3 regions of the Brenneria populi genome follow, and region 2 is predicted to be linked to each of the others. Evidence: predicted binding sites of a transcription regulator. Region 2 holds the regulator's gene; each other region holds the start of a gene.
The links. The regulator CRP, encoded in region 2, controls carbon source genes, mostly activating them, when cyclic AMP is high. The targets are predictions, from matches to a motif close to ATGTGANNNNNNTCACAT.
Positions count from the first base shown of each region.

Region 1: VSX58_RS11960 (enolase C-terminal domain-like protein) is a predicted target of CRP. The motif match lies at 4,531-4,548, and genes of this name have one in related genera.
Region 3: VSX58_RS02855 (arabinose ABC transporter substrate-binding protein) is a predicted target of CRP. The motif match lies at 6,397-6,414, and genes of this name have one in related genera.

Region 1 covers NZ_JAYWTM010000009.1:73,352-84,009, reverse strand. The annotation lists gene ggt (gamma-glutamyltransferase) at 1-300, opposite strand, end outside; gene VSX58_RS11970 (EamA family transporter) at 528-1,439, opposite strand; gene VSX58_RS11965 (MFS transporter) at 1,690-3,039, opposite strand; gene VSX58_RS11960 (enolase C-terminal domain-like protein) at 3,129-4,436, opposite strand; gene VSX58_RS11955 (GntR family transcriptional regulator) at 5,075-5,980, opposite strand; gene VSX58_RS11950 (zinc-binding alcohol dehydrogenase family protein) at 6,131-7,153, shown strand; gene VSX58_RS11945 (tagaturonate reductase) at 7,220-8,671, shown strand; gene VSX58_RS11940 (UxaA family hydrolase) at 8,681-10,171, shown strand; gene VSX58_RS11935 (hypothetical protein) at 10,324-10,476, opposite strand; gene katG (catalase/peroxidase HPI) at 10,539-10,658, shown strand, end outside.
Region 2 covers NZ_JAYWTM010000014.1:135,240-145,897, reverse strand. The annotation lists gene VSX58_RS14765 (OsmC family protein) at 1-362, opposite strand, end outside; gene crp (cAMP-activated global transcriptional regulator CRP) at 681-1,313, shown strand; gene ppiA (peptidylprolyl isomerase A) at 1,387-1,956, opposite strand; gene cysG (siroheme synthase CysG) at 2,405-3,784, shown strand; gene VSX58_RS14745 (ABC transporter permease) at 4,255-4,971, shown strand; gene VSX58_RS14740 (ABC transporter permease) at 4,971-5,705, shown strand; gene VSX58_RS14735 (ABC transporter ATP-binding protein) at 5,702-6,466, shown strand; gene VSX58_RS14730 (transporter substrate-binding domain-containing protein) at 6,514-7,383, shown strand; gene VSX58_RS14725 (M20 family metallopeptidase) at 7,443-8,897, shown strand; gene trpS (tryptophan--tRNA ligase) at 8,994-9,998, opposite strand; gene VSX58_RS14715 (phosphoglycolate phosphatase) at 9,995-10,658, opposite strand, start outside.
Region 3 covers NZ_JAYWTM010000001.1:630,911-641,568, forward strand. The annotation lists gene VSX58_RS02830 (bile acid:sodium symporter family protein) at 1-104, opposite strand, end outside; gene VSX58_RS02835 (oxidoreductase) at 272-1,318, opposite strand; gene araC (arabinose operon transcriptional regulator AraC) at 1,426-2,382, opposite strand; gene araH (L-arabinose ABC transporter permease AraH) at 2,454-3,455, opposite strand; gene araG (L-arabinose ABC transporter ATP-binding protein AraG) at 3,473-4,996, opposite strand; gene VSX58_RS02855 (arabinose ABC transporter substrate-binding protein) at 5,170-6,153, opposite strand; gene VSX58_RS02860 (ribulokinase) at 6,528-8,228, shown strand; gene araA (L-arabinose isomerase) at 8,379-9,884, shown strand; gene ydgT (transcription modulator YdgT) at 10,073-10,288, shown strand; gene rsxA (electron transport complex subunit RsxA) at 10,493-10,658, shown strand, end outside.

The DNA.
Region 1 (10,658 bases), on a different contig from region 2:
GCGAAAGTTGATAAAGGTGTCGGTACCGTCCGCCAGATGGATAGTCATAAATCCGCCGCCGCCGATATTGCCGCAGCAGGGGTTAACCACCGCCTGGGCATACCCGACGGCGACCGCGGCATCGATGGCGTTGCCGCCCATTTTCATGATATCGACCCCGATCTGCGAAGCCAGATATTGCGAACTGACCACCATACCGTTGCGCGCCTCCACCGCCGGGGCGGAGGCGGCCTGCGCGGCGGCGCCGACCAGTAACGCCGCCGCGGTCAAAGACGCGAGCCATTTTCCTTTTGTTATCATCATTTCCGTAACCCTTTTGATTTTATTTGCCAAGCGTGGCTGTGCCGTTGCAAAGTTCACGCCACAAATACGCCGACGAGACATGCGCGCCGGGCCGCGCGGGTAATCGTAAAAGCGTAGAAAATAAACGGGGAATAGCAAAAAAAGAGGGCGTTTCTATCGGGCCGCACGGTAAAAGCGCCCCGTTGCAGGGCAGAAGCGCGGCTAAACCGCCCCAGACGGCGACGCTAGGCCTGCCGCGCCAGGCGCAATGCCCGCAGGCGAGCGCCAAACATATTGATTAACAGCCCAAGCATAATCAGCAGGGTGCCCGCTATCTGCAATAGCGAAAGGGATTCGTCGAGAAACAGCGCGGCGCTGATTAACCCGACCACCGGCACCAGCAGCGAGAGCGGCGCCACACGCCAGGTTTCGTAACGCGCCAGCAGATCGCCCCAAATGCCGTAGCCGACAATGGTCGCGGCAAAAGCCAGATAAAGCAGCGACAGACAGGTAGAGAGCTGAATATTCGCCAGGCTGGAAACAATTCGCGCTTCGCCTTCGAACAGCCACGAACAGGCGAAAAACGGCGCGATGGGAACCAGCGCGCTCCACACCACCAGCGACATAATCTTTACGCCGCCGCTTTGGCTCATGATCACCTTGTTGCTGATGTTGCCGAACGCCCACGACAGCGCCCCGGCCAGCGTAAGCAACAGCGTGGTCAGCGTCATGCCGGCGGCGGTCTGCGTGTCCGTGCGCCCTACGGCCAACACCGCTATCCCCGCCGCGGCCACCAGCATGCCGAGGATATGGTTCCAGCGAAGTTTTTCCGCCAGCAGCGCCGCGCCGATCAGCAGCGTAAAAAACGCCTGCGCCTGCAGCACCAGCGAAGCGATGCCGGCGGGCATGCCCAACTTGATGGCGCAGAACAGAAAGGCGAACTGGCCGAAACTGATGGTCATGCCGTAGGCCAGCAGCCAGCGTAAAGGGATGCGGGGAGCCGGCACCAGGAAAACGGCCGGCAGCGCCACCAGAGAGAAACGCAGCCCGGCGAGCAGGAAAGGCGGCATACCTTGCAGACCGACCTTAATCGCCACGAAATTCACGCCCCACAAAATCACAACGCAAAGAGCAAGCAGCCTATCTTTTACCACCATGATGATTCCCTTATTAAACCACGGAAAGATCGTCGCCGCGCCGCCGGCGATCGCCTCCGGATAAAGACCCGCATGGATAACAAGGCTACATGCAACATATCAAAACGAATATACACAGATCGGCGTTATTTAGGGTACGACAGGCGCCGTCAATCCCCGGCGGCAGCGTCAAAAAAAGCACCTCGCCATCGGCTGAGGTGCTTTCCCCGGTATTGGTGCAATAAATATTATTGGTGTGGCTATCAGGCCATCACGCCTTTTGCGTACGGCTTAATGCCACTTTATCGTCGCGCTCTTCCTGTTTGCCGATTCCCAGACGGTACACCGCCAGGATCATCAACGCCCCGACAAAGGCGATGCCGCCCAGCAGATAGAGGCCGGCGACGTCGCTATTGAACGCGGATTCGGCCCAGACGCGAATGTTCGGCGCGACAAAGCCGCCCAGATTCGCCAGCGAGTTAATCAAAGCGATGCCCGACGCCGCCGCCGCGCCCCCCAGGTAGCCGGTGGGGAAGGTCCAGAAGATGGGCTGAACGGCCAGCAAACCGGCGCAGCCGATACATAGCGCGATAAAGGCGACCATCGGCGTGCCGGCCAGCAGGCCCGACCCCGCGACCCCGGCCGCGCCGGCCGCCAGCGTCAATGAAGCCACCCAGCGCCGTTCGCGGATAATCGTCGATAAATGAGGAATGTAGTAGGCCGCCAGCAGCGCGCATAGCCAGGGAATCCCGGTAACCACGCCGACCCAGAACCCGACTTTCGTCCCCATAATGTGGGCGACCTGGGTCGGCAGGAAGAAGGCGATGCCGTACGAGCCGACCTGAATCGTAAAGGCGATCAGACACAGGAAGATCACTTTCGGGTCAAGCAGCGCCTGCAAAATGCCTTTCGGACCGTGGCTCACCTTTTCACGCTCTTCCGCGGCCATCGTTTCGCACAACACCGCGCGCTCCTGCGGCGTCAGCCAAGCGCAGCGTTCATCGGACGGGCGGTCATCCAGATAAAAATAGGCCCAGATCCCCACCAGAATGGTGAGCAGACCGGTAACCAGGAACATGATTTGCCAGCCGTGCAGGCCGAAAGCGCCATGCATCGCCAATAAACCGCCGGATAAGGGGCCGCCTAAAATAAACGCCAACGGCGGTCCGAACCAGAAGAAGCCGGCGACCTTCGCCCGCACCGTAATGGGGAACCAGAACGTCAGGTAGAGCATCACGCCCGGCATAAAGCCGGCTTCGCATGCGCCTAACAGAAAGCGCAGGACATAGAAGGTCAGCTCCGAATCGGCGAACATCATCAGCGCGGAAATCGCGCCCCAGGTCACCATAATACGGGCAAGCCAAATACGGGCGCCGTATTTAAACATATAAATATTACTCGGCACTTCAAATATGGCATAACCGATAAAGAATATACCGGCGCCGAATGCGTATGCCGCGGTGCTTAATCCGGTATCGATTTGAAACGTCTCTTTGGCAAAACCGATATTCGCTCTATCGAGATAGGCGAGAATATACATTAACGCCAGAAAAGGTAATAACCGTCTCACGGACTTCTTTATTGCCACCGATAATATTTCTTTTTTATCGTACGGTAACATTGGCCCACTCCTCTATCATTTTCATAATGGTAGAATATAACCATCGCATTAAATGCAACCTGTTGTTATAACGATGGTTAATATGATTTTCAGCTGCGCCACTCCGTACCTTTCGGGTACTCGAATTGCGCTACAGAGGCTTCTTTCATGGTTACGCCGTAGCCCGGCATTTTGGGCGGCATATAGTGGCCGCGTTTAATATTGATGGGCTCCAGAAAGTTTTCGTGCAAATGGTCGACATATTCCAGAACACGTTTATCCAGCGACGCCGATACGGCGATATAATCAAATAAAACGATATTCTGTGAATATTGGCAGAGGCCGACTCCGCCGCCATGCGGACAGACCGGAATATTGTATTTCGCCGCCATTAAAATTACGGCCAATACCTCATTCAATCCCCCAAGCCGCGCGGGGTCCAGTTGGCAAAAATCGAGACTGCCGGCCTGGAACATCTGTTTAAACATCACGCGATTGTGGGCGTGTTCGCCGGTGGCGACGCCGATCGGGGCGATGCGCCGGCGAATCGCCGCGTGGCCTAAAATGTCGTCCGGGCTGGTAGGCTCTTCAATCCACCAGGGATCGAACTTCGCCAAACGGCGCATATTTTCCACCGCCTGATCGACGCTCCAGATCTGGTTCGCGTCCATCATCAGCTTATAATCCCAGCCCAGCTCTTCGCGCAAAATGGTGGCCCGGCGAATATCCTGCTCAATATCCGCCCCCACCTTCTGCTTCAGGTGGGTCCAGCCATCGGCAACCGCCTGACGCGCCAGCATACGCATTTTCTCTTCGGAATAGCCCAGCCATCCCGCGGCCGTGGTATAGCCGGGGAAGCCGTCGCGCAGCATCTCCTCTTCGCGCCGCGCCTTGGTTGTCGACGCCTTGCGCAACAGCGTGATCGCCTCTTCGGGAGTCAGCACATCGGTGAGATAGCTGAAATCGACGCAGTTGACCAGCTCTTCCGGCGACATATCCACCAGCAGTTTCCAGACCGGTTTGCCCTCTTTCTTGGCCCACAGATCCCACATGGCATTGATAATTGCCGCGGTCGCGAGATGTATCACCCCTTTTTCCGGGCCGACCCAGCGCAGCTGGCAATCGCCCGCCACCAGCTCATGCCAGTAGCTGCCGAAGTTGGCGGTAATATCTTCCAGATAGCGATCCTGGACAAACAAACGGGACAGCGATTTCACCGCCTCCACGCACAGCTCGTTTCCTCGTCCGATGGTGAAGGTCAGACCGTTGCCGACCAGCCCGTCATCCGAGTCGGTTCGCAAGGTCACATAGGTGGCGGAGTAGTCCGAAACGGCGTTCATGGCATCGGAGCCATCAAGATTTCTTGAGGTAGGGAAGCGGATATCTTTAACTTCAATTTCAATTATTTTTCTTTTCATTTTATTCCTCGGCTCGAAAACCAATAAATTTCAGGCTGCCAATACATCAATGATTCTCATATCGACCCCGACCCTATCCGGGCCATTAATCGATATTTGCCACTGATCTCATTTAGTTTTAATGGCGCTATCCATAACGACGCATTTATCAGAGACGCTAACTCTTCGGTCAGGAATTTACTCATTTACGGCGTAACGATTTATTTCACGATAAATAATAAATCGCCGTAATGCTTCTCTCTCTTTTTATAAAAATAACGCTGCGCCACGAATTAAAATGGTTAAAAACGTTTACCATGACGACCGATTTGTTAATTCGATAACGCTCAGGCTAAAACTTTTTCACCTATTCCGTTGTTAATTTTCACCTCATTGCGCAAACACAATCCGGTGCGTTTGAGAATAGAGGGATAATTATCAGCATCGCGCCTTTTTGTCGCAGATTCGTGCAGCGTTTAATATTTTGCTGTTTTTAATCGGCTTTTAATCGGCTTTTTATCGGTTTTTTTGCCCGGCGGAGTCTTTACGCATGGACGGGCTGGATAAAATTATCGATACATATCAATGCATTAGTAACAAATAGTTCGTCATATCCAGCATAAGGCGCCGGCGGCATAAAAAGCGCCGCGACGCGCCGGCTAGTCGGCATACTGACTGATGGAGTGCAGCATAGACTGCTTGGCGCTATCCAGATGCTGGCGCATTTCGCGCATCGCATTGAGGTCGTTGCGGCAGATCAACGCGCTCAGTATCGCCATATGCTCATCGGTGGCAATAATGTTCCTCTGTTTCAAATCTCTTTCATCCCATTGATAATGAAAGTGAAAAATTACCGATATAATCTCAAGAGACTGGTTGAAAAACGGATTGTTCGCCGCCGATAGGATTAACTTATGAAAGGCCTGATCAAGCTGGGAGAACGTGCGGTAGTTATCGCCGATGGTTTCACGCAATTGACGGTGCCGGCCGAGCAGCTCTTTGGCCTGTAGCCAGCGTTCATCATCCGGCGGCAAATTCATAAACTTATTCAGCGCGTGAGTCTCAAGCATCTCTCTGAGTTCAAACAGCTTTTCCGCATACTCCTTATCGAATTTTTTCATGCGCCACTGGCCGCGGCGTATGCTCTCTATCAGGTTATAGCGGCAAAAACGCAGTAAAAATTCGCGCACCACTATCGGGCTGACCATCGCTTCCCGCGCCAGCTGCAATTCGGAAAAACTGTCGCCCGCGCGTAATTTTCGCTGATTAATCATATGGAAAAAGGCGCGTTCAAATACGCGGGTCTGCTCTTCGAGCGGCTGGCTGACGCTGTCGAAGCCGTCATCCTCCGTGGGATCGCGAATGATAAGATAATTGCCGCCCACTTTTTCCAATACCCCCTGCCGATGCAAATAGCTCAGGGTATGGTTCACCGTGGTGCGGCTGACGTTATACATTTCCGCCAGGGCCGCCTGCGAAGGAAGCGGCGAGCGGATATGTCCTTTACTGATGCCGTCGATCATCTGATTGATCACGTTATGACGAAGATTTTGCGTGCGGCTCATTATGGCTCCTTTGGCTTTTTATTCATTTAAAACTAATTTAAAGCTGAATATTAAGCGGCGACTCACAAATAATTTCTAAGGCATAGCCCGAAACCGTTTTTTTATTTAATAAAAGAATCCACCCTTCACGAGGATTTTTTTATGAAAAATATAAATACCATGAAAACGCTGGTTTGCGAGGAACCGACAAAACTGGTTTATCAACAGCGGAAACAGCCGATACCTAAAGATGACGAGGCGTTAATCAAGATTTTAAACGTCGGTATTTGCGGTACGGATATTCATGCCTGGGGCGGCAATCAGCCTTTTTTCAGTTATCCGCGCGTCTTAGGTCATGAAATTTGCGGCGAAGTGATCGCGCTGGGAAATAACGTGCACAATATGCATGCCGGTCAACGGGTTGCCGTTATTCCCTATGTCGCCTGCCACCGGTGCCGCTCCTGCCTGAGCGGCAAAACCAACTGCTGTGAAAATATTTCGGTCATCGGGGTACATCAGGACGGCGGATTCTGCGAATACCTCACGGTTCCGGTACAGAATTTACTGATCGTCGATGACGTCGATCCGGTATCCGCCGCGCTGATCGAACCTTTCGCCATCAGCGCCCACGCCGTGCGCCGCGCCGCCGTTCAACCCGACGAACAGGTGCTGGTGGTCGGCGCCGGGCCGATCGGCCTGGGGGTGGCGGCCATCGCCAAGGCCGACGGCGCGCAGGTGGTCATGGCCGACACCAGCGCCGAACGCCGCCGCCATGTGGCAGAGAAACTGGAGATCGCCACCCTGGACCCCGCGGCAGAAGCATTCGAACGGCAGCTGCGTGAGGCGTTCTCGGGCGCGCTGCCGCTAAAGGTCATCGACGCCACCGGCAACCAGCATGCGATGAATAACAGCGTTAACCTCATCCGCCACGGCGGCAGCATCGTCTTTGTCGGCTTGTTCAAAGGCGATCTCAGCTTTGCCGATCCGGACTTCCACAAAAAAGAGACCACGATGATGGGCAGCCGCAACGCCACCGAGGAGGACTTCGCCAAAGTCGGCCGCTTAATGGCGGCGGGAAAACTCTCCGCGGACATGATGCTCACGCATCGCTTTGATTTTCATACGCTGGCCGAAGTGTATGAAACGGACGTGGTGAAGAACAGGGCGCTCATCAAGGGCGTGATTCAGTTCTGAATCATGGCGACCCCATCATCTCTCGGGACGCCATCCCGATAACGCTTTTCACTTAAGGATATCGCTATGTTAACGCTGAATCGTCACGATTTTCCCGGCCGCCGCCATCCCGAAAAAATCATCCAATTCGGCGAGGGAAACTTTCTGCGCGCGTTCGTCGATTGGCAATTGGATTTGCTCAATGAGCACACCGCCCTCAATGCCGGCGTGGTGATCGTCCGGCCGATCGACAGCGACGCGCCCCCTTCGCTGAACGCCCAGGATGGACTCTATACCACGATTATTCGCGGCCTAAACCCGCATGGCGACAGCGTCAGCGAGGCGCGGATTATTCGCTCGGTCAACCGGGAAATTAATGTTTATCAGCAGTTTGAGGAGTATTTAGCGCTGGCGCGCAATCCGGAGATGCGCTGGGTGTTTTCCAACACCACCGAAGCCGGGATCGGCTATCTGGAGCAGGACGGCTTCGATGACGCGCCCCCGGCCAGCTTCCCCGCCAAACTGACCCGTCTGCTCTATGAGCGTTTCAGGCATTTCGACGGCGCGGCGGACAAGGGGTGGGTGATACTGCCCTGCGAACTGATCGACTATAACGGCGAAGCGCTGCAAACGCTGGTGCTGCGCTACGCCCGGCAGTGGCGGCTGGGAGAGGCGTTCGTACATTGGCTGAGCGCGCACAATACGTTTTGCTCTACGCTGGTCGATAGAATCGTCACCGGCTACCCGCGCGATGAGGCGGCGGCGCTGGAGCGGCGGCTGGGCTACCGCGATGCGTTTCTTGATACCGCCGAACATTTCTATCTGTTTGTTATTCAGGGGCCGCAGTGGCTGGCGCGAGCGCTGCATCTGGATGATTACCCGCTGAACATTCGAATTGTCGACGACATCAAACCGTATAAGGAACGCAAGGTGGCGATTTTGAACGGCGCCCATACCGCGCTGGTTCCGGTGGCGTTTCTGGCCGGATTGAATACCGTGGGCGAAGCGATGGACGACGCGCAAATCAGCCGGCTTGTCGAACAGGCGATCGCGCAGGAGATCGTCCCGGTGCTTGATCTGCCGCCGGAAGAGCTGCGCGACTTCGCCCTGGCGGTGCTGAGCCGGTTCCGCAACCCGTTTATCCAACACCAGCTGCTCGCCATCGCCCTTAACGGCATGACCAAATTCCGCACCCGAATTTTGCCGCAGCTGCTGGCTTATCAGCGCAGGAACCATCGGCTGCCGCCGCGTCTGACCTTCGCCCTCGCCGCGCTATTGATGTTTTATCGCGGCAAACGCCGGGACGAGAGCTACCCCTTACAGGACGACGCCCGCTGGCTCGATCGCTTCGCCGCCCTCTGGCAGGCGGTCGATGCCGGCGCCGCCACGCTCGGCGACCTGGCGCAAAGCGTGCTGGCCGACCGCGAACACTGGGGCGCGGATCTGAATACGGTTCCACAGCTGACGGAAACCGTCGCCCGCCGGCTGCAGGATATCCAAACTCAGGGGATGCGCGCTGCTTTGGCCGCTTGTCGTTAAGGTGCTCCCATGCAAGATATGATAAAAATACATCCGCTGGACAATGTCGGCGTCGCACTGCGCGACCTCGCCGGCGGCGAACGGGTCGAGGTTGAGGGCCGCACGCTCATCCTGGCGTCGCCGGTGGCCCGCGGGCATAAATGCGCCCTGATCCCGCTACAGGCCGGACAGCACATCATGAAATACGGTTTGCCTATCGGCCATGCCCTGAGCGCGATCGCGGCCGGCGAACATATCCATACGCACAACGCCAAAACCAATCTGAGCGATCTGGATAGCTATACCTACCGGCCGCAGCCCGGCGTACTGCCGGCGCCGTTGCCGGATCGGCCGATACGGCTGTATCGCCGAGCCGGCGGCGCGGTGGGCATTCGCAATGAGCTGTGGATCGTCCCGACCGTGGGCTGCGTCAACGGCATCGCCCGGCAAATCCAGCAGCGCTTTTTACGCGCCCACCCCGAGACCGCGGGAATCGACGGCGTCTATCTGTTTAGCCACCCGTTCGGCTGTTCGCAGCTCGGCGACGACCACGACAACACCCGAACCATGCTGCAGAATATGGTTCACCATCCGCATGCCGGCGCGGTACTGGTGATCGGCCTGGGCTGCGAAAACAACCAGGTGGACGCCTTTCGCAACACGCTGGGGGATGTCGATCCTCAGCGGGTGCGATTCATGGTGTGTCAGCAGCAGGACGACGAGGTGTCGGTCGGTCTGGCGCTGTTACAGTCGTTATACCAGGCGATGCGGCAGGACCGGCGCGAGCCTGGCTGGCTGAGCGAGTTAAAGTTCGGTTTGGAGTGCGGCGGTTCCGACGGATTGTCCGGTATTACCGCCAACCCGTTGCTGGGACGCTTTTCCGACTATGCGATCGGCAACGGGGGCACCTCGGTATTGACCGAAGTGCCCGAGATGTTCGGCGCGGAGCGGATCTTAATGAGCCGCTGCCGCGACGCGGAGACATTCGACAAAACCGTCAGCATGGTGAACGATTTCAAGCAATACTTCATCGACCACCATCAGCCCATCTATGAGAACCCCTCGCCGGGAAACAAGGCCGGAGGCATCACCACGCTTGAGGAAAAGTCGCTGGGCTGTACCCAGAAGGCCGGGCAGAGTCAGGTGGTTGATGTATTAAAATACGCCGAACGGCTAAAAACCGCCGGATTGAACCTGTTAAGCGCTCCCGGCAACGACGCCGTCGCCACCAGCGCATTAGCGGGCGCCGGCTGCCATATGGTGCTATTCAGTACCGGACGGGGCACGCCCTACGGCGGCTTCGTGCCGACGGTCAAGCTGGCCACCAACAGCGAGCTGGCGGCGAGAAAACCGCATTGGATAGACTTTGACGCCGGCCGGCTGATCCACGGCGTCGATATGGATACGCTGTTGCAGGAGTTCGTCGATCTGATCGTAGCGATTGCCAACGGCAAACCCGCATGCAACGAAGTGAATGACTTTCGCGAACTGGCGATCTTTAAAAGCGGCGTCACGTTATAAAGGCGGCCCGCCGCATCTTCAACCTTCGCGCACCACATTCAGCGCCGCTTCGGGCGGCGCCGTTCGCGCTTCCCGCCGCCCCGGGCCGTTTAGATAGCCCCCTCCTATTGCAATGTTAATTGTATTCGATTTTATCTATAACCAGACAAACTCTAAGATGAATCCAGCGTTAACCGAAGCGCCCCACGGACGACGTCGGTCAACGCAGCCAGACCGCCGCAACCGGCGCCGCAGACGACGGCCGCGCGGAAACGGCGGACGGCATTACCGAACCGCGTCAGTAAAAGCATTGTCGTGCCCATCATCTGGAATCCGGCAGCCCGACGAGACCGGATAGCCGATTACTCAGAACAAGGTAGAGGATATTATGTCAACTGAAGCAAAGTGCCCATTTTCACACGACGCCGCCGGTAAACACGGCCTCGCCGGCGGCGGCACCACCAACCGCGACTGGTGGCCGAATCAACTGCGCGTCGATCTGCTGAGT
Region 2 (10,658 bases):
TGGCTCAGCATCAGCGCCACCGAGCAGTACCGTTCCGCGGAGAGCGCGACCGCGCGCGCTACGGCTTTTTCGGTCAACCCTTTGCCGCTTACGATAAAATGCAGGTTGATATGGGTAAACAGGCGCGGCGCTTCCGCTTTCCGTTCTGACGTAAGCTTAACCTCGCAGTCGGCGACGTCATTACGCCCTTTTTGCAGTATCGATACCACATCGATCGCGCTGCATCCGCCAACCGACATCAATACCATTTCCATCGGGCTCGGCGCTTTATCCCCCGAATTGCCATCCATTAAAACCTGATGTCCGGAAGATGATTCGCCAAGGAATGTTAAACCTTCAACCCACTTCACTCGAGCCCGCATGGCGCCCTCCGCTAAAAATTTTTTGAAATTTTATATCGTTACTGTACAAAATCATCTGATAACCAGAGCTTTATCATGCTGAGGTGAGACAACACAAGACACGTCCTTCAAGCTGTGTTAAAAACAACAGCAGAATCTGCCTTATTCTGGACAAACTCAGATGCCGGGAGATGATGACGTCGCCAGATAAAGGCTTCAGTATATTCCCGGACGTCGCTCTGCCTACACTGAATTTGAACTTTTAACAGTAAATACGCCGTACAGGGAACTCTGAGCCCTGTGATTTGCGCAGTGACTGACAACAGAGGATGATATCGAATGGTTCTCGGCAAACCGCAAACAGACCCGACTCTCGAATGGTTCCTTTCTCATTGCCATATCCACAAGTATCCATCGAAGAGTACGCTTATTCACCAGGGTGAAAAAGCAGAGACGCTTTACTACATCGTGAAAGGCTCTGTCGCCGTGCTGATCAAGGATGAAGAAGGCAAAGAGATGATCCTTTCTTACCTTAATCAGGGCGATTTTATCGGCGAGCTCGGCCTGTTTGAAGAGGGTCAGGAGCGCAGCGCCTGGGTGCGGGCGAAAACGGCTTGTGAAGTCGCTGAAATTTCCTATAAAAAATTCAGACAGCTGATTCAGGTGAACCCCGACATTCTGATGCGTCTGTCTGCTCAGATGGCCAGCAGGCTGCAGGTGACGTCGGAGAAAGTCGGCAATCTGGCATTCCTTGATGTCACCGGGCGTATTGCTCAGACCCTGCTGAACCTGGCGAAACAACCGGATGCCATGACCCACCCGGACGGCATGCAAATAAAAATTACGCGTCAGGAAATCGGCCAGATCGTCGGCTGTTCACGTGAAACCGTGGGGCGGATCCTGAAAATGTTAGAAGACCAAAACCTGATCTCCGCGCACGGCAAAACCATCGTGGTTTACGGCACCCGTTAAGCCGCAATATGATTCGACGATAAAAAACGTGAGAGTATTCTCACGTTTTTTTCCGCACGTAGGGAATGACCCGTCAGGGCAGAACTTTCGCTGACTGGATCACAATCGGCTTGGTGGGCACATTCTGATAAGGGCCGACGTTTTCGGTTTGCACCTGGGCGATTTTATCCGCCACATCCATCCCTTTCACCACTTTACCAAACACCGCATAGCCGAAATCACGCTGCCCATGATCGAGGAACGCATTGTCCGCCACGTTGATAAAGAATTGGCTGGTGGCGCTGTCTTTTTGCGCCGTACGCGCCATAGAAATGGTGCCGCGCAAATTGCGCAAGCCATTATCCGCTTCGTTAACGATCGCCGGATTGGTCGCTTTCTGCTTCATGTCGCTGGTGAAGCCGCCCCCTTGAATCATGAAGCCGGGGATCACCCGGTGAAACGTCGTCCCGTTATAAAAGCCGCTATTAACGTACTCGACAAAATTCTTCACCGAAACCGGCGCTTTTTGATTATCCAGCGCCAGTTCAATATTTCCTGCCGACGTGGTCAGTAAAACATGCGTTGTGCCGGAAGCGGCAAACGCCGGAGAAAAAGCGGTGAGAGAAATAAAGGCTGCCGCCGCAACCAGAGTACGTTTGAGCATGAGAATTCCTTTTTGAAGAAATCGACTACAGAAAGCGTAGTGATTGTAAGTATCCGCACCCGCCAACGCCACCCATTTACTTTTTTTTACGTACGGAATGCCTACCGTAACCCATCATCAGATACCGTACGGCTTGATGCCGGCTTTATTATTAAGGCCTCGCAGTCCGCGCCGCGATCGTTGATGGGTAACGACACAAAGAGTCAGTGAATTATTATTCGACAGCCCATTGAAAAAACAGCATTTTCGCCTATATGATGGTCGCGGTCTGGAAAATGCGCGCCGCACGGTTACGGGAAATGGCGTTCAGGTCAAAGACAGCAGCGTAGCTTATCCAGCGTCGACGGCCGCGGCGCGACGGATAAGAGATCGCCATCGATATTGCTCTTCCGTATTCTGTCCCGGCGGCAGGCGGCTTTTATCAACCCTAATTATCAAGAGGCACCACATGGATTTCCTGCCAATATTCTGTCAGTTACGCGACAAGCACTGTTTGCTGGTGGGCGGGGGAGAAGTGGCGGAACGCAAGGCCAGACTATTATTGGATGCCGGAGCCATTCTTACGGTGAACGCCATCGGCTTCAACGACAAATTTATTCACTGGCAGCAAGAAAAGCGGGCGACCCTGGTTCAGGGATCGTTCGATCCCAAGCTGTTGACGGGCACATGGCTGGTCATCGCCGCCACCGACGATAGCGAAATCAACAGGCAGGTTTACGACCATGCCAGCCAACGGCAGATTTTCTGCAACACCGTGGATGACCCGCAGAGCGCGAGTTTCATTATGCCGTCCATCATCGACCGCTCGCCGCTGATGGTTGCCGTCTCTTCCGGGGGAAGCGCGCCGGTGCTGGCGCGTATACTGCGTGAAAAATTGGAAAGTCTTCTGCCGCAGCACCTTGGCAAGCTGGCCGCCTTTGCCGGAGAACTGCGTCAGCGCGTGCAAAGCCGCTTCAGAAAATCGGATACTCGCCGTCGCTTCTGGGAAAAACTGTTTATTCACGATCGGCTGCTGCAATCGCTGGCGAATGACGACGCCGCCAGCGTCCAGCGCCTCACCGAGCAACTATTTTCTGAACCGCTCGATGACAGAGGGGAAGTAACGCTGGTGGGCGCGGGCCCCGGCGACGCCGGGCTATTAACGCTGAAAGGCTTACAGAAGCTACAGCAGGCGGATATCGTGGTTTACGATCGCCTGGTTTCAGAGGGGGTGCTTAACCTGATAAGACGCGACGCCGAGCGTATTTTCGTCGGCAAACAGTCGGGACATCATTGCATTCCTCAGGAACAGATTAATCAGCTGCTGCAGGAAAAAGCGCTGGCGGGAAAACGGGTCGTACGGCTGAAAGGCGGCGATCCTTTCATATTCGGCCGCGGCGGCGAGGAGCTGGAGCATTTGCGACAGGCCGGAATCCCCTTCTCTGTGGTGCCGGGCATTACCGCCGCCTCCGGCTGTTCGGCCTATAGCGGCATCCCGCTGACGCACCGCAACTACTCTCAGGGAGTACGGCTAATCACCGGCCATGTCCAGCATGACGCCGAGCTTGATTGGGCCAGTCTGGCGGCCGAAAAACAGACGCTGGTGTTCTACATGGGCCTGCAGCAGGCCGATTATATTCAGCGAAAATTGATAGAACAGCAGCTTCCTGAAACCGTACCGGTGGCGCTGGTCGAAAATGGCACTTCCACGGCGCAGCGGGTATTCGCCGGGCAGCTGTCGCAGCTTGGGGAGCTGGCAAAACAGGCCGTTAGCCCGAGCTTAATCATTGTCGGTAATGTCGTCGGCCTCAGAGAAAAACTGAACTGGTTTACCCAGCCGGCAGAATAACCGCCGGGCGCTTTTGCTATCCGAACGCCGCCGGCCGCGCGGAGAGAAACAAGGATCGCGACGCGCCAGCGCACCAAAATAGATCGCAAAGCCAAAATAGTGCAACACATGCACTATTTTGGTTACCTCCCGGCGAACAGAGCGACTCTTCTCCCCTCGCCTTCCATCCCGGCGATCATTTTCCCATTAAATTCATATTATTTTATAAGCAAAATATATGAATAATTAGTCAGTCGCCGAATCAACAAAAAGTGGCCTGGATATTGCTTAGTTCCCTAAGTACTTCAACAGAATAGCAAAGCGATACCCGGCTGAAATCCCGCAGACCCGGTCTGGACATATCTCTCTGTTTGTCTCTGAAGAAGCTACCTATCCGCATCGTCGTTCCCGAACAGGGTGAGCGGTCCTCTGATCACAAAAAACGTTCTGTATCTATCGGTATCGGAACAATAAATCGTTGGGAGCTATCTGTGGAAGAAGTGACTTTCTGGCAACTCATCAGTTTTGGTGAAAATGGCTGGGGAAAATTATTACTGATCGGTATGGGCATGACGCTGGCGCTGGCGTGCGGCGGGTTTCTGCTTGGCGCGCTGATCGGCACGCTCGGCGCCTGGGCGAAAATCTGCGGCAACCGTCCCGCGCGCTATCTGGCTGACGCCTACACCACGATCGTACGCGGCGTGCCCGATCTGCTTATCATCTATTTGCTCTATTTCGGCGGCAGTTCGGCGTTAACCACGATCGCCAATCTATTCGGCAGCAATGAATTTTTGGGCCTTCCCGGTTTTGTCGCCGGGGTTATCGCCGTCGGCGTCTCTTCCGGCGCGCAGCAGACAGAAGTGTTCCGCGGCGCGTTTTACGCCTTATCCAAAGGCGAGATCGAAGCGGCCAAGGCCTGCGGTATGTCAACCATGCTGCGCCTGCGGCGCATCATCATGCCGCTATTGCTGCGCCATGCGCTCCCCGCGCTGGGCAACGTTTGGCAATTGGTGTTGAAAGCCTCGGCCCTGGTATCCGTTACCGGCGTCGCCGAACTGCTGAGCCAGTCCCAGACCGGCGCCGGTTCGACAGGCAAACCGTTTGATTTCTTTATGGCGGCGGCGATGCTTTATCTGCTTATCTCTCTCTGTTCCGGCTGGATCATGCGCCGGACGGAAGCCTATTATTCCCGGGGTGTGAAACGCTGATGGATTTTTCTTTTATTTATGAAACGTTTCTGGAAATTATTCCCGGTATTCCCTTAACCCTGCAACTGGCGATCGGCTCCGTATTTCTCGGGTTCTTTCTGGCGCTGGGCCTGGCGTTAATGCAGATTGGCGGCAACCCCGTGCTACGCGGCATCGCCCGTACCTATGTGCTGTTTTTTCGCGGTACGCCGTTACTGGTGCAGCTATTCCTGATCTATTACGGACTGGGACAATTCTCCTGGATCAGGGAAAGCGTTCTCTGGCCGTTGCTGCGCGAGCCTTATTGGTGCGCGCTGCTGTCCCTCAGCCTGTGTACCGGCGCTTACGCCAGCGAAATTATCCGCGGCGGACTGCAGTCCGTCCCCGCAGGACAGATCGAAGCCGCCCGCGCCTGCGGCATGCCGACGCTGATGATTTTCAGACGCGTTATTTTTCCGCAGGCGTTGCGTCAGGCGCTGCCCGCTTACGGCAATGAATTGATCTCCATGATCAAATCCACGTCATTAGCGTCCATTATTACGCTGATGGAAATTACCGGCATCGCGGCGCGCATCATCTCTGAAACTTACCGGGCGCTCGAAGTGTTCCTGATCGCCGGCGCGATCTATCTCTTTATCAACCTTATTCTGACGCGTCTGCTGATATGGGCGGAATATAGCGTCACGCCTCACTTACGCGCGCCTGTCGCACAGCCGACGGCAAAAAAAATTAAGAAATTGGGAGATATCCAATGACCACGCCAGCGATTAGCCTGCGAAACATTCATAAAAGCTTCGACTCTCTGGAAGTGTTGAAAGGGATCTCTCTTGATGCCAACCAGGGAGAGGTGGTTTCCATTCTCGGTTCGTCCGGTTCGGGAAAATCCACCTTATTGCGCTGCATCAATATGTTGGAGCTGCCCGATCGGGGCGAAATCATCGTCGACGGCGAGACGATCGCCATGCAAACCAATCGCAAGGGGCAGAGCCGCCCGTCCAACCTCAAGCAGATCGAACGCATACGTTCACGGCTCGGGATGGTATTTCAGAACTTCAATCTGTGGTCGCATAAAACCGTATTGGAGAACGTGATCGAAGCGCCGGTGCACGTATTAAAACGCCCGCACGCGGAGTGCGTGGAGCACGCCCGGCACCTGCTGGAAAAAGTAGGGCTGGCCGATAAACAACATTATTACCCCGCCCACCTCTCCGGCGGCCAGCAGCAGCGGGCGGCCATCGCTCGCGCCTTGGCCATGGCGCCGAAAGTCATGCTGTTTGACGAACCGACCTCCGCGCTCGATCCGGAGCTGGTCGGCGAAGTTTTGCGCGTTATGCGCGCGCTGGCCGATGAAGGGATGACCATGCTGGTCGTCACCCATGAGATGGACTTCGCCCGCGAAGTCTCTAATCGCGTGGTCTTTTTGCATCAGGGCGCCATCGAGGAACAGGGAACGCCGGAACAGGTTTTCACCGCCAGCCAGTCGGCCCGTTTCCGTCAATTTATCGCCAGTTGGTAATGTAACAAACCCATTATTAAAGCTATTTACACCGGGAGAAGATCTTTATGTTGAAATCAAAATTAAAAACCATCGCCTGTTCACTGTGCCTGGCAAGCACGCTGATCGCCGCATTCAGCGCGTCCGCCGCGGAGAAGAAATGGACCACTGTACGGCTCGCCACCGAGGGAGCATACTACCCTTATAACTTCACCAAGCCGGACGGCACGCTAGACGGTTTTGAAATCGATCTGTACAAAGTGCTGTGCGACAACATGCAGGTGAAGTGCGAAATGATGGTGCAGCCATTTACCAGCTCGATTCCTGCGCTGAACGCAGGTAAGTTCGACGCCATCATCTCCGGGATGTCCGCCACCGACAAACGTCGTGAAGTGATCGACTTCAGCCAGCCATATACCCAGGCCGGACAAACCTTTGCAACCTTGAAATCCAGCCCGTTGGCCAAAGAAATGCCGGATATGGGCAAACGCTTCTCGATGAAACCGGAAAACGAAGCGGCGACATTGGCGGAAATTGAAAAACTGAAGCCGCTGCTGAAAGGCAAAACCATAGGCGTACAGTCCGCTTCAATCGCCAGCACCTTCCTGGATAAATATTTCAAAGGCGTAATGACCGTACGTGAGTATAAAACCACGCAAGAGCAAGATCTCGATCTGAAAGCAGGACGCGTGGATTTGGTGATCGCGTCGGCGGCTTACCTGACCGGCGTCACCCAAAAACCGGGCAACGAAAGTATCGTTCTGCCTGGACCACAGTTTGTCGGCGGCATTCTGGGCAGCGGCTCATCGGTCGGCCTGCGTAAATCCGATCCGGAATTAACCGCCCTGTTTAACTCGGCGATTGAGAAAGCGAAAAACGACGGCACGCTGAAAACGCTGAGTGAAAAGTGGTTTGGTATGGATACCGCGCCGCTCTGAGTTCTCTCAGCGATCGCACAATCCATATTTATTACCCAGCGAGAAACGAGTCTACCTAAATGAATGCGACACAAACTGAAGAGACATTGCCGCCGATCGACCCAAACATCGTAGAAGAGATCTGCGCATTGATCGCGGCGAAACGACAACAATTCTGCACGCTCAGCGACGCTATCTGGGATACGCCGGAGCTGAACTATGAGGAGCGCCGCTCCGCCGCGCGGCACGAGGCCGTGTTGCAAGCGGAAGGATTCCGTCTGACGACCGGCATCGCCGGCATGCCCACCGCGTTGCTGGGCGAATATGGCTCGGGCTCGCCGGTTATCGCCATCCTGGGCGAATATGATGCCTTACCGGGCCTAAGCCAGGCGGCGAACGTCGCCGAACCCAGGCCGTTGGAAAATGGCGGCAATGGACACGGCTGCGGACACAACCTGCTGGGCAGCGCGTCGCTACAGGCGGCGACCGCGGTTAAAGATTACCTGCGACAGCATAATCTGCCGGGCACCGTTCGCTTTTACGGCTGTCCCGCGGAAGAAGGCGGCTCATCCAAGGGCTTTATGGTAAAAGCCGGCGTGTTTGACGATGTGGATATCGCCATCTGCTGGCACCCTGCGGCGTTTACCGGGGTGAATAGCCCGGCGTCGCTGGCCTGCAACGAACTGAACTTCTACTTTAAAGGCCGCGCCTCCCACGCCGCCAGCAGCCCGCATCTGGGACGCAGCGCGCTGGACGCGGTGGAGCTGATGAACGTCGGCGTCAACTATATGCGCGAGCATATGCCCTCTTCCGCCCGCGTGCATTACGCGATTACCGACAGCGGCGGCCATGCGCCCAATGTGGTGCAGGCCAACGCCACCGTCCGCTACCTGGTGCGAGCCCGGCAACTGCCGGAGCTGCATCAGTTAGTGAACCGGGTGAAAAAAATCGCCGAAGGCGCCGCGCTGATGACGGAGACCGCGGTCAGCCATGAAGTGCTCAGCGGGGATGCCAATCTGCTCGGCAACGCGCCCCTGGAGCATCGGATGCATGAGCATTTGCTGGCGCTGGGTCCGATTGCGTTCGACGAACAAGACCGTCAGCTCGCCGCGAAATTCCAAGCGGCGATGACGACGGAAGATATCACCAACTCTTACGCCCGTTTCGGACTGAAACCTCAGCCTGGGCAGGCGCTGCATGAAGGCATTTATCCGCTTTATAGCCCCGACCCCGCCTTTATCGGCTCGACGGACGTCGGGACGGTAAGCTGGGTGGTGCCGACCGTGCAGATCCGCGCGGCGACCTACGCCATCGGCACGCCGGCCCACTCATGGCAGTTGGTCGCCCAGGGGAAAGCGGCGGCGGCGCACAAAGGAATGGAATATGCCGCCAGGGCGATGGCCTCGCTGGCGATAGATCTGCTGACAACGCCGAAATTAATTGCGCAGGCGAAGGCCGATCTCGACGCTCAATTGCGGCAAACGCCGTTTGAGAATCCCATCCCGGAGGATGTCTTCCCACCGCTGCCGAAGTGACGGAAACGATCACCACCTCCATAGGAGGTGGTTTAAGAGCGACAACAAAAAGGCCGGAGAATATCACCGGCCTTTTTTTCGTCTTAAGCGCGATGGTTACGGACGGCCGACAAACCCGACCGCATCATACACTTTCCGCAACGTTTCCTGCGCTCGCGCGCTGGCTTTCTCCGCGCCGTCGCGCATGATTTGCTGCAACAGCGCCTCGTCATTGCGAAAGTGGTGGTAGCGCGCCTGCAAATCCGTCAGCATGCCGGATACCGCATCGGCCACCGCGCCTTTCAGATGACCATACATCTGCCCGCTGAACTCCTGTTCCAGTTCGGCGATGGTTTTCCCCGTGACCGCGGAAAGAATATCCAGCAGGTTGGAAACCCCCGCCTTATTCACCACGTCATAACGAACGACGGGCGGCTCATCCGAGTCCGTCACCGCGCGTTTGATTTTCTTCACCACCGATTTAGGATCTTCCAGCAGCCCGATGACGTTATTGCGGTTATCGTCCGATTTGGACATTTTTTTAGTCGGCTCCAGCAAAGACATCACCCGAGCGCCCGACGGCGGAATAAAGGGTTCGGGAACCTTGAAGACATCGCCGTAGAGCGAGTTAAAACGCTGGGCAATATCGCGGCTCAGCTCCAGGTGCTGTTTCTGATCTTCGCCCACCGGCACCTGCGCGGTTTGATATAGCAGAATATCGGCCGCCATCAGCACCGGGTAATCGAACAGACCGGCGTTGATATTCTCGGCATAACGCGCGGATTTATCTTTAAACTGCGTCATACGGCTCAGCTCGCCGAAATAGGTGTAGCAGTTCAGCACCCAGCTCAGTTGGGTATGCTCGGGAACATGCGACTGCACGAAGATGGTGCTCTTTTGCGGATCGATGCCGCAGGCCAGATAGAGCGCCAGCGTATCCAGCGAGGCTTTTCTCAACTGCTGCGCATCCTGACGCACGGTGATGGCGTGCAGGTCGACGATGCAGTAGATGCAATCATAGTCATCCTGCATATTGACCCACTGACGTAACGCGCCCATGTAGTTGCCTATGGTCAGTTCACCAGACGGTTGTGCTCCGCTAAATACAATGGGCTTGCTCATACTAATGCTTCCTGATTTTTTGAAGATGACGCCCCGACAATGGGCAACAAATCGGCAAAACGGTCCAGCACCCTATCCGGATGACTCAGCGCGATCGCTTCACCATAGTTATATCCGTAGGTCATACCGACGCAGGGACAGCCGGCGGCCTGGGATGCCTGAATATCATTGCGAGAATCGCCGACGAACAGCAACTCATGCGCGCGCAGTCCGAGCTTGCCCAATACCAGATAGAGGGGAGCCGGATGCGGTTTTTTAGCGATGACGTCATCACCGCCGATAATAAGGGAAAAATAGGCGTCGATGCCCAGCGATGCCAGTAAAGGCGCGACAAACGGCGTCGGCTTGTTGGTCACTATCGCCATCGGCACCCCCTGCGCGGCCAGTTGGGCCAGCGTCTCTTTTACCTGGGGATAGAGCTTGCTGCCGCTATCGACCGTTTGCGCATAATAGCGGTCGAACGCCTCGCGGGTATCGCGGATACGCTGCGGCGTCGGTTCCACGCCGGCCCATTTCAAGGCGCGTTCGACCAGCACATCGGCGCCGTTGCCGATCCAGGCGGCAACCCGCGCCTCGCCCGCCGCGGGCAGAGCGTCCGCCTGCAGCGCCAAATCGATGGCGGCGGCCAATCCCGGCGCGCTGTTAATCAAGGTGCCGTCC
Region 3 (10,658 bases), on a different contig from region 2:
AAGATTTTCGCCGCGCCCTGGCAAGGGAAAAACGACGCCGCCGCCACCACCAAAAACAGTATCAGCAAAAAACTATCAATTCTTAACCGCTGCAACCACCCCATTCTCACATCCTTATCTCGGCCGATAACCGCCACCATTCAAGCTCTCCGACGCCTTGCGCCGCCGCTTGATTTATGGGTTCTCATTAGCCTTTGGTTTAAACGACGCAGGCGATCCTAAGATCGCCTGCCGCAACCAAACGGCAACGTCCGCCATAAAATTGACGACGTTAGCTATTTTTTAGCGTCATCACCCTTTTCTGCTGATGCGACGCCAATCCAAGCTCAATCAACTCCATCACCTGAATCGCCTGATGCACCGTCACCGGGTTTTCGCCTTTGCCGGTTAGCGCATCGCGAATGGCGCTGTAGTAGGCGGGATAGTCGCCGGGAAGCGTCGAAACGCGCTGCTCGACCGCCACGCCGTCGCGGTACAGGGTCAGCACGCCGTCCTGTTTATCCTGCCCCCAGTTCTCCTGCGGCGGACGCCGATTATCCTTCAACTGCTGCTCCTGCGTATCAAGGCCGTATTTCACAAAACTGCCGCGCGAACCATGCACGATATAGCGGGCGGAAGGGGCGGCCACCAGCATGCTGCCATGCAGCACCACCCGGCGCTGAGGGTAGATCAGCACGGCGTGGAAATAGTCCGTCGCTTTGCTGCCGGGCCTTAACTGCGCCAAATCGACCTGAATGGCGACCGGTAAGCCAAAAAGCTGCAGGGTCTGATCCAGCAGATGCGGCCCCAGATCGTACCAGATCCCGCTCCCCTCGCTGCCGTCTTCGCGCCAGCGCTGGCGAACTTCCGGACGATAGCGATCGAAATGGGACTCCATATAAACCACATCGCCCAACACGCCGGTATGAAATACCTGCTTCAGCGTCAGAAAATCGCTGTCCCAGCGCCGGTTATGAAATACGGAAAGCAGTTTTCCCGTGTGCTCGGCCAGCAGATTCAGCTCATGCGCCTGTGACAACGTCACGGTAAAAGGCTTATCCACCACCACGTGTTTGCCCGCGGTCAGCGCCTGTTTGGCCAATGAGAAATGCGTGTCATTCGGCGTGGGGATAACGATAAGGTCGATATCCCGCTCGTTAAATAACGTTTGCGGCTCGCTCACCACTCTCACATTCGCCCAGTCGGCATGAACTTTATCGGCATTACTGCTGGAAACAGCGACCAGCTCCATCCCCGGCGTCCCGGCAATCAGCGGCGCATGAAACGTTTTACTGGCATAACCGTATCCCAATAATCCAACACGAATTACGTCACTCATGAAGATTCCCCTTCGCCTTCGCTTTTTAATATCACCACAAGTATACCCTTCATACCGCAGCTCGAATTATTTAGGTATATATACCTCATAAATTTAGAGGAATCTCATTATCTTGATGATATCTCCGCCGCGCGCCGAATGCCAACGCCGCAGGACGCCGCGTTCCACGGCGGGTTTTCCTTTTCGGCCGCCGGATAGTTGATTTCACTGCGGCTGCGGCGAAAATCGCTCGGACTGACCCCCACCCGTTTGCGAAATACGCGCGAGAAGTAGAGCTGATCGTCATAACCGACCACCCTGCCGATATTGGCGATGGACTCTTGCGTGGTTTGCAGCAGCAGTTTGGCGCGGATCACCCGCTGATCCTCGCGCCAGCGTAAAATATTAATGCCGACCTGCGCGCGGAACAGATGCGCCAGCCGCGACGGCGACAGGCACACATGCCGGGCGACTTCGTCAATGCGCAGCTCGCCGGCCAGATTGGCGGTAATAAACTGGCAGGCCTCAATAACCCTAGGATCCATGATTTTATGCGGACTCTGCGGATCTTCCTCCATCGCCCGCAGCAGCAGGCGCTCCAGCAGATTCATTCCCAGCTCCTCCGAAAAACGCCGTCCCGAGCGCTGCGTCTGTTCGATATTGGTGAATAGCCGATCGAACTCCATCAGCAGTTGGTTATTCGGCAGGCTCAAACGCCCGACGCCGCAGCTTTTGCTGTGCCATTCCAGCCAGTCGGCCCAGTACGCCCGTGGGCGAAAATAGACCCAGCGGTGATACCAGCAGTCGCTGTCGGGCGCACGGCCGTAAAAGTGCTTGGTTTTAGGCGGAAACAGCAGTAAGTCGCCCGGACGGCAGTAGAAAACGTCGTCGCCATCAAAAACCTGTCCCTGCCCTTTGATGGTGAGATTAATGATGTAGCCTTTCATGCCATCAGGACGATCGATAAAGAAATCGAGCGGTCCATGCGCCAGGATCGGCGTCAGCCCGGCGACCAGATAGGCGTTAAACGAGTAGCCCGGCAGCAGCGGATTAGGCTGGATTTCATGCGTCATACGGTGATACATCTAACCTCCGCGGCAGCAAGCGTCATAACGAGGCCCGCGTTTTATCAGGCCTCCCGTCCCATAAACGCGGTTCATAGCGTTTTCTTCGCCAGCTGTTTGTAGCGGTCGAAGATCACCGCCGCCAGCAGGATCAAACCGCGCACCACGTATTGGGCAAACGGCGAAATATTCAGCAGATTCATCGCGTTCTCCACGGTGCCCAAAATCAGCACCCCGGCGACGACATAGGAGATTTTGCCGATACCGCCTTTCAACGAAACCCCGCCCAATACGCAGGCGGAAATCACGATAAGCTCGTAGCCGATCGACGTCATCGGCTGGCCGCTGGTCATACGCGACGCCAGAATAATGCCCGCCGCCGCGGAGACCAGGCCGGAAAGCGTGAAAATGATGATTTTCGTGCGCACCACCGGCACCCCGGCCAAACGCGCGGCCTCTTCGTTGCCGCCTATCGCCAGCGTATTGCGGCCAAATGTGGTTTTATTCAGCAGCAGCCCGAACAGAAGCATACAGGCCACGGTGATCCAGATCGGCGCCGGCAGCCCCAGCCAGTTGGCGTAGCCCAGCGTAAAGAAACGCTCGTCTTCGATACCGACCGCTTTGCCATCGGAGATGATGTAGGCCAGACCGCGCGCGATCTGCATGGTCGCCAGCGTGGTGATCAGCGCGTTAATCTTCAGCCGCGCAATGACAAAACCGTTAATTAACCCGAAGGCGGCGCCCAGCAGCAGCCCGGCGCCAACGCCGATCCACAGGCTTTGGCTGAGATTGATCGCCACCGCCGTGGTGACGCCGGCGCAGGCGATAATCGACGCGACGGAGAGATCGAAATCCCCGGAAGCCAGGCAGAACAGCATCCCGCAGGCCACCATGCCGGACATGGATATCGCCAGTCCCAACCCTTTCATATTGATAAAGCTGGAAAAGTTCGGCACGAAAATCACGCAGGCGAAAAACAGCACGGCAAACACCACCAGCATGCCGTAGTTATCCCAAATACGGGCGACGCCCGTCCCGCCTTTTCTCTTTTCAGACCCCGCGGCAAGCGTCGAGTCGGTTTTACTTATGGGCATGGTTTACTCCTTTGCGGTCAGGCAACCGCGGCGTCAATATCAGGGGTTCGTAACATTGCCAGACTCAGCGCTTTCTGCTCCGTGGCTTCATCGTGCAGCAGCTCGCCGGATACCGCGCCCTCGCGCATCACGATGATGCGATCGGCCAGCCCAAGCACTTCCGGTAGGTCGCTGGAGGCAAACAGCACGGCAATACCTTGCTGCGCCAGCGTATAAATAACGTGATAGATTTCATGCTTGGCGCCGACGTCGATCCCGCGCGTCGGCTCATCCAGCAGGATGACTTTCATCTCCTCGGATAACCAGCGGCCCAGAATCACCTTCTGCTGATTGCCGCCGGAAAGATTCATCATCAGCTGCTGCGCGCTGGGCGTTTTAATATTCAGCGCCTGGATCCGCCGGCGCGCATTCTCCTCCTCCCACTGGTTATTAATAACGAAACCGGCTCTCAGGCTGTTGCGCCGCGCGCTGATATTAATGTTGTCGCGTACCGAATGGACGGCGATGATCCCCTCCGCCTTGCGATCTTCGGGACAGAGCATGATGCCCTGGCGGATGGCGTCGATCGGCGACGCGATCGCCAGCGGCCTGCCGTCCAACAGCACCTGCCCGCCGGTGATACGGGTCGCGCCGAACAGGGCCTTCAGCAGTTCGCTGCGCCCGGCGCCCACCAGCCCGAACAGCCCGACGATCTCTCCCCGGCGCACATGCAGGGAAACCCTGGATTTCACCCCCGGCGCCTTCACCTCTTTCAGGGTCAGCCGCTCTGCGCCGCAGTCGCGGGGCGAGTAGCCGTAGATATCCCCCAGGTCTCTGCCCACCATCGCCTGCACCAGCGATTCGTGGTTCACCTGGCGCATATCGTCAAAGGTGCGCACATAGCGGCCGTCCTTAAACACGGTAATGGCGTCGCTCAGGGCGAAAATTTCCTCCATACGGTGCGAAACGTATAGGATGACGCGCCCTTCGCGGCGCAATTCGCGAATCACCCGGAATAGCTGTTCAATCTCCCGGGCGGACAGCGAACTGGTGGGCTCATCGAAGGCGATGATTTTGGCGTTGCGCGCCAGCGCCTTGGCGATTTCCACCATTTGCCACTGGCCGATGGAGAGATATTTAAGCGGCGTATCGGGGTCGATATCCAATCCCAGATGGTCGAGCTGCAGCCGGCTCTCATAGCGCATCAGGGCATAATCGACCACGCCGTATTTGTGCGGAAACTGGCCGAGGTAGATGTTTTCCGCCACCGTCATTTCCGGCACCAGATGCAGCTCCTGATAGATGATGGCGATGCCGTTATTCAGGGCATCCATGGTGTTGGTGAACTGCACGGGCTTGCCCTTGATACGGATTTCCCCGCTGGAGGGCGCATAGTTACCGCTTAAAATTTTCAATAAGGTGGACTTGCCCGCGCCGTTTTCCCCCATCAGGGCGTGGATCTGCCCGGCATAACAGGAAAAGCTGATGTCCGTCAGCGCCTTCACGCCGGGAAAGACTTTGCCGATGCCATGAAATGATAAGTAGGGTGACTGTGCCGTCATGTCCATCTCCTCATGGTTAAAACGGCGGCCGCGCAAACGGCGCCGATATCACATCCTAATGCCGATCGTTTAAGCAGCGAGAGACAGGGGCGACCGTCGGGGTGAGCCCTCCCCTGCGGGAGCCTCCCCCGGCGTTTCCCCTAAAACCGGCTTACGCGACCGGCATTCCGCTATTACATCAGGCCCTTTTTCTCCAGTTCGGTTTTGAAATTGTCGCGGGTAATCAGCACCACGTCGGTGACCTCGGTGAATTTTGCCGGCTCTACGCCCTTGGCGATCCAGTCGTTCAGCATCTGGATGCTTTTATAGCCGTGGATATCCGGGCTTGGCAGCAGCGAGCCGTAGAAGCCCGTGGCCTGCCCTTTCGACAGTTCGCTCACCGCATCCACGCCGTTGATGCCGATGCCGATCACGTTGGCCGCTTTAAAACCCTGGCCTTCCGTGGCGCGAACGCCGCCCAGCACGGTGTTATCGTTCATGCCGACGATCAGCCAGTTTTTGACCTGCGGATGCTGCACCAGCAGAGAGTTGGCGGCGTCGAACGCCCCGGGGATATCGTTGGATTTGGTCGGCACCTGATAGATCTGTTTTTCCGGGAAGCCGGCCGCTTTCAGGGCGTCCATCGAACCGGTGGTACGGCGGCGCGCGGTATCCAGCTCATTGGCGGTAATCGCCATCACCGCGGTTTCCTCAACCTTCCAGCCGCGCTTGTTCATCTCTCGCCATAGCTCCTGCCCCTGCCGTTCGCCGATTTTCGTCGCCGCCATCATCACCAGCGGCACCGAGTCCATCGGCTCGCCTCTGGCGTTGACGAACTGATCGTCCACCGCGATAACCTTCAGATCGTAGCTGCGCGCTTTAGCCACTATCGCCGGCCCGAGTTTAGGGTCGGGCGTACAAATAACAAACCCTTTGGCGCCGCTGGCGGCCAGGCTATCAATGGCGTTAAGCGTTTTCTCGCCGTCCGGAACGGCGATTTTGATAACGTCGAAACCGAGATCTTTTCCCGCCTTATCGGCAAACTTCCATTCGGTTTGGAACCAGGGCTCTTCCGGCTGCTTAACCAGAAACCCCAGTTTCAGCGTTGCGGCGATAGCCGATTGTGACATAACGACGGCCAGCCCAATCGTTACCAGCGCCTTAGTGAATTTATGCATGATGTTCTCCGGTATATTTATCGTTTTGCACGCCGTGGGCGCGAAAACGTGTAATCGTTTCCAGAAAGGCATTTCCGGTCCGGATAAAAGGAAAAACAGCGCGTCGATGCAATTTCCTTCTTCCGCGGCATTCAGACGTCCTACCTTTTATCCGTTATTTTTCGCCAGGAGATAGAGCGTTATCACATCCCGAAATAATGACAGGTTTGTACATATATTTAGCGAATTTAACCAGTCGTTAACTTTTGAAGTCCATCACAAAACCGCCGCTGGCGGCAGAAAAATGCATACTTCCAGCCAACGCCTCCTCACGCCCGAAACCGCCACGCTCTTATCGTTGCCACACGACGGACGGAGCTAAACGGGAGCAGACAATGAGTGCGATTACCCTCGGCCTCGACTTCGGCAGCGATTCGGTACGCGCCTTGGCCGTGGAGTGCCGAACCGGGCGGGAGCTGGCGACGAACGTGGTGTATTACCCCCGCTGGCGCGCGGGAAAATATTGCCTGCCGGCCGGCAATCAGTTCCGCCACCACCCTCTGGATTATATTGAAGCGCTGGAACAGGCCGTTCGCGCCGCCGCAGACCAGTTGAGCGCGCAACAGCGTCGGCGGATCGTCGGCATCGGCGTGGATTCGACCGGCTCCACGCCCGCGCCCATCGACGCGCAGGGCAATATTCTGGCGCTGCGCCCCGAGTTCGCCGACAATCCCAACGCCATGTTCGTGCTGTGGAAAGATCACACGGCGCTGGAAGAGGCCGAGGAGATCAATGCCCTGTGCCGCAGCGGCCGCTTCGCCGATTACACCCGCTATACCGGCGGCGTGTACTCCGCCGAATGGTTCTGGGCGAAAATACTTCACGTCACGCGGGCCGACGCCGAGGTGCGGCGGGCCGCCGTCTCCTGGGTCGAACTCTGCGATTGGGTGCCCGCCCTGCTCTGCGGCGCCACCGCTCCCGCGGAGATCAAACGCGGCCGTTGCAGCGCCGGGCATAAGTCGCTCTGGCACCCCGACTGGGGCGGACTGCCGCCCAAAGCGTTCCTGCAGGCGCTCGATCCGCGCCTAAGCGAGAATCTGCAATATCCGCTGTTTACCGACACCTGGACCGCCGAGCGGCCGGTCGGCGTCATCGCCGCGCAATGGGCGCAGCGGCTCGGCCTGCCGGAAAGCACGGTTATCGCCGGCGGCGCCTTCGACTGCCATGTCGGCGCCGTCGGCGCCGGCGCGCAGCCGTATACGCTGGTTAAAGCGATCGGCACGTCCACCTGCGACATTCTGATAGCGGAGGAGGAACGCATCGCCGGCCGCGCCATACAGGGTATCTGCGGGCAGGTCGACGGCAGCGTGGTGCCCGGCCGCGTCGGCCTGGAAGCGGGCCAATCCGCGTTCGGCGATATGTACGCCTGGTTCGGCCGCCTGCTGAGCTGGCCGTTGCAACAGGCCGCCGACGCATATCCGCAGCTCAAGACACCGCTACAGGCCACGCAGGCGCAGCTGCTGGAACGGTTGACGCTGGCCTGGGCGGAGAACCCGACGCTGGAGAATCTGCCCGCGGTACTCGACTGGTTTAACGGGCGCCGCACCCCCTTCGCCAACCAGCGGTTAAAAGGCGTCATTGCCGACCTCAATCTGGGCACGGACGCGCCGACGCTGTTCGGCGGTTTTATCGCCGCCACCGCTTTCGGCGCCCGCGCCATCATGGAGTGTTTTGAAAGTCAGGACGTGCCGGTCGACAACATCATCGCGCTCGGCGGCATCGCCCGGAAATCCCCGGCCATCATGCAGGTCTGTAGCGATGTGATGAATCGCCCGTTGCAAATCGTCGCCTCCGATCAGTGCTGCGCGCTGGGGGCGGCCATCTTCGCCGCCGTCGCGGCGGGCATTCACCCCGACATTCCAGACGCGCAACGCCACATGTCCAGCGCGATTGAACGCACGCTGACGCCGGACGGACCGCGCGCCGCGCGCTACCAGCGGCTTTATGAACGCTATCGGCAGTGGTGCCGCATCGCCGAGCCGGCTTATCGCCCAGAAGCGGAAAACGCCGGCCGAAGCCAAATGCCGATCGTTTAAGTATCGAGATACACGGGGCGACCACAGGGGTGATGCGTCCCCGCGGGAACCTCCCCTGTGTTTCCCCTAAAAATGGGCTTCAGTGAACAGCATTAGGCCTAAGCCTCGGTTAACTACGTCTCTTCCCGTTGGGGACAAACAGGAGTCATCATGGATCATTTCAAGCAGCTTGAAGTCTGGTTTGTTATCGGCAGCCAGCATCTTTATGGACCGGAAACCCTGCGCCGGGTAAAGGAGCACGCGGAGAGCGTGGTCGCCGCCCTGAACCGGGAGGCCGGGCTGCCGGTAAAGCTGGCGCTTAAACCGCTGGTGAAAACGCCGGATGAAATTCTCTCGCTGTGCCGGGACGCCAACTATCAGGATAACTGCATCGGCCTGCTGATCTGGCTGCATACCTTCTCGCCGGCCAAAATGTGGATCGGCGGGCTCGCCATTCTGCATAAACCGCTGCTGCAATTTCATACCCAGTTCAATGCGGAAATTCCGTGGGACACCATGGATATGGACTTTATGAACCTGAACCAGACGGCGCACGGCGGACGGGAGTTCGGGTTTATCGGCGCCCGAATGCATCAGTCGCACCAGGTGGTCGCCGGCCATTGGCGGGATAAACGCGCCCATGAGCGCATCGCCAAATGGATGCGGGTGGCGGCGGCGATTCAGGAAAGCAGGCGGCTGAAAGTGGCGCGCTTTGGCGACAATATGCGCGAGGTGGCGGTCACCGAGGGCGATAAGGTCGGCGCGCAGATTCAGTTCGGTTACTCCGTCAGCGCCTGGGGATTAGGCGATCTAGCCGAGGCGGTGGATGCCGTCGCCAAGGGCGATATCGCTGCGCGGATTGACGAGTATGAAGCCAGCTATCAGTTAACCGACGCGGTCAAACTTCATGGTCCGAAGCGTCAAAATCTGCTGGATGCGGCGCAAATCGAGCTGGGGTTGCAACGTTTCCTGGAACAGGGCGGCTATCAAGCTTTTACCACCGATTTCGAAAATCTGTACGGACTGAAGCAGCTGCCGGGGCTGGCCGTGCAGCGGTTAATGCAGCAAGGCTACGGTTTCGGCGGCGAAGGCGACTGGAAAACGGCGGCGCTGCTGCGCATTATGAAAGTGATGGCCAGCGGGCTGCCGGGCGGCACCTCGTTTATGGAGGATTACACCTACCACTTCCAGACGCATAACGATCTGATCGTCGGCGCCCATATGCTGGAGGTCTGCCCCAGCATCGCCAAAGAGCGGAAGCCCGTTCTCGACGTCCAGCATCTGGGGATCGGCGGCAAGGACGACCCGGCACGGCTGATCTTCTCTACGCCCGCCGGCCCCGCCCTCAACGCCAGCGTTATCGACATCGGAGACCGCTTCAGAATGCTGGTTAACGTGGTGGAGGCCGTTGAACAGCCGCGCCCCTTGCCCAAACTGCCGGTGGCGCGCGCCGTCTGGCGGGCGCAGCCCTCGCTGGAGACCGCCGCCGAAGCCTGGATTCTGGCGGGCGGCGCCCATCACACGGTATTCAGCCAGGCGCTGGATGCGGACTATCTGCGTCTGTATGCCGAGATGCAGCATATTGAACTGCTGGTGATAGACAATGAGACCCGCCTCCCGGCGTTCAGGGACGCGCTGCGCTGGAACGAGGCCTATTATAAACTCTGCGGCCGCTGACGGGAAAACGCCGGGCCGCACGGACGCGGCAACGGCTGAAAAACCAATACCGCCCGAGTTTTCAGCCGGTTAGCCGCGGCTATTGGCCCGCTTAAAATTTATATTACTTTCCATATTATCCTATAGACAGCGATTATCTCTTGCATATACTTAATCACCCCAACAACATAACTATTAGCTCATTAATTATGACAGCGCATGATTACTTGCTTAAATTTCGGAAGGTCAGCACTTCGGAAAGTCTGGAAAAACTCTTCGACCATCTCAACTACTCCCTGACCGACAGTCAGGAAATCATCAATATGTACCGCGCCGCGGACCACCGCCGGGCGGAGCTGGCCTCTGGCGGCAAGCTATTCGACTTAGGCCGCGTCCCCAAGTCGGCGTGGCGCTATGTGATATAAAGCGCAACGGCGATAATGCGGCAAAACAAAGAATAATTATGCATATTCGCCGGCTTCAGCCGATGGTTTCATCACCTTTCCGTTCCTTTATATGAGGTTAAGTCCCCTATTCCTTCAGGTTTTGCCTATATCCCTACTTTAGGTATGTTGTCGAAAGCCTGACAATGCCTGATAATATGCGGGTTTTATTTTTTAGGCAGAGTAATGACCGAATACGCACTGTTATTTGTTAGCGCCCTTCTGGTAAACAACTTCGTTCTGGTGAAATTCCTGGGACTGTGTCCGTTTATGGGCGTCTCCAAACGGCTGGAGACGGCTATCGGCATGGGGCTGGCCACCACGTTCGTGATGACGCTGGGCTCCATGTTCT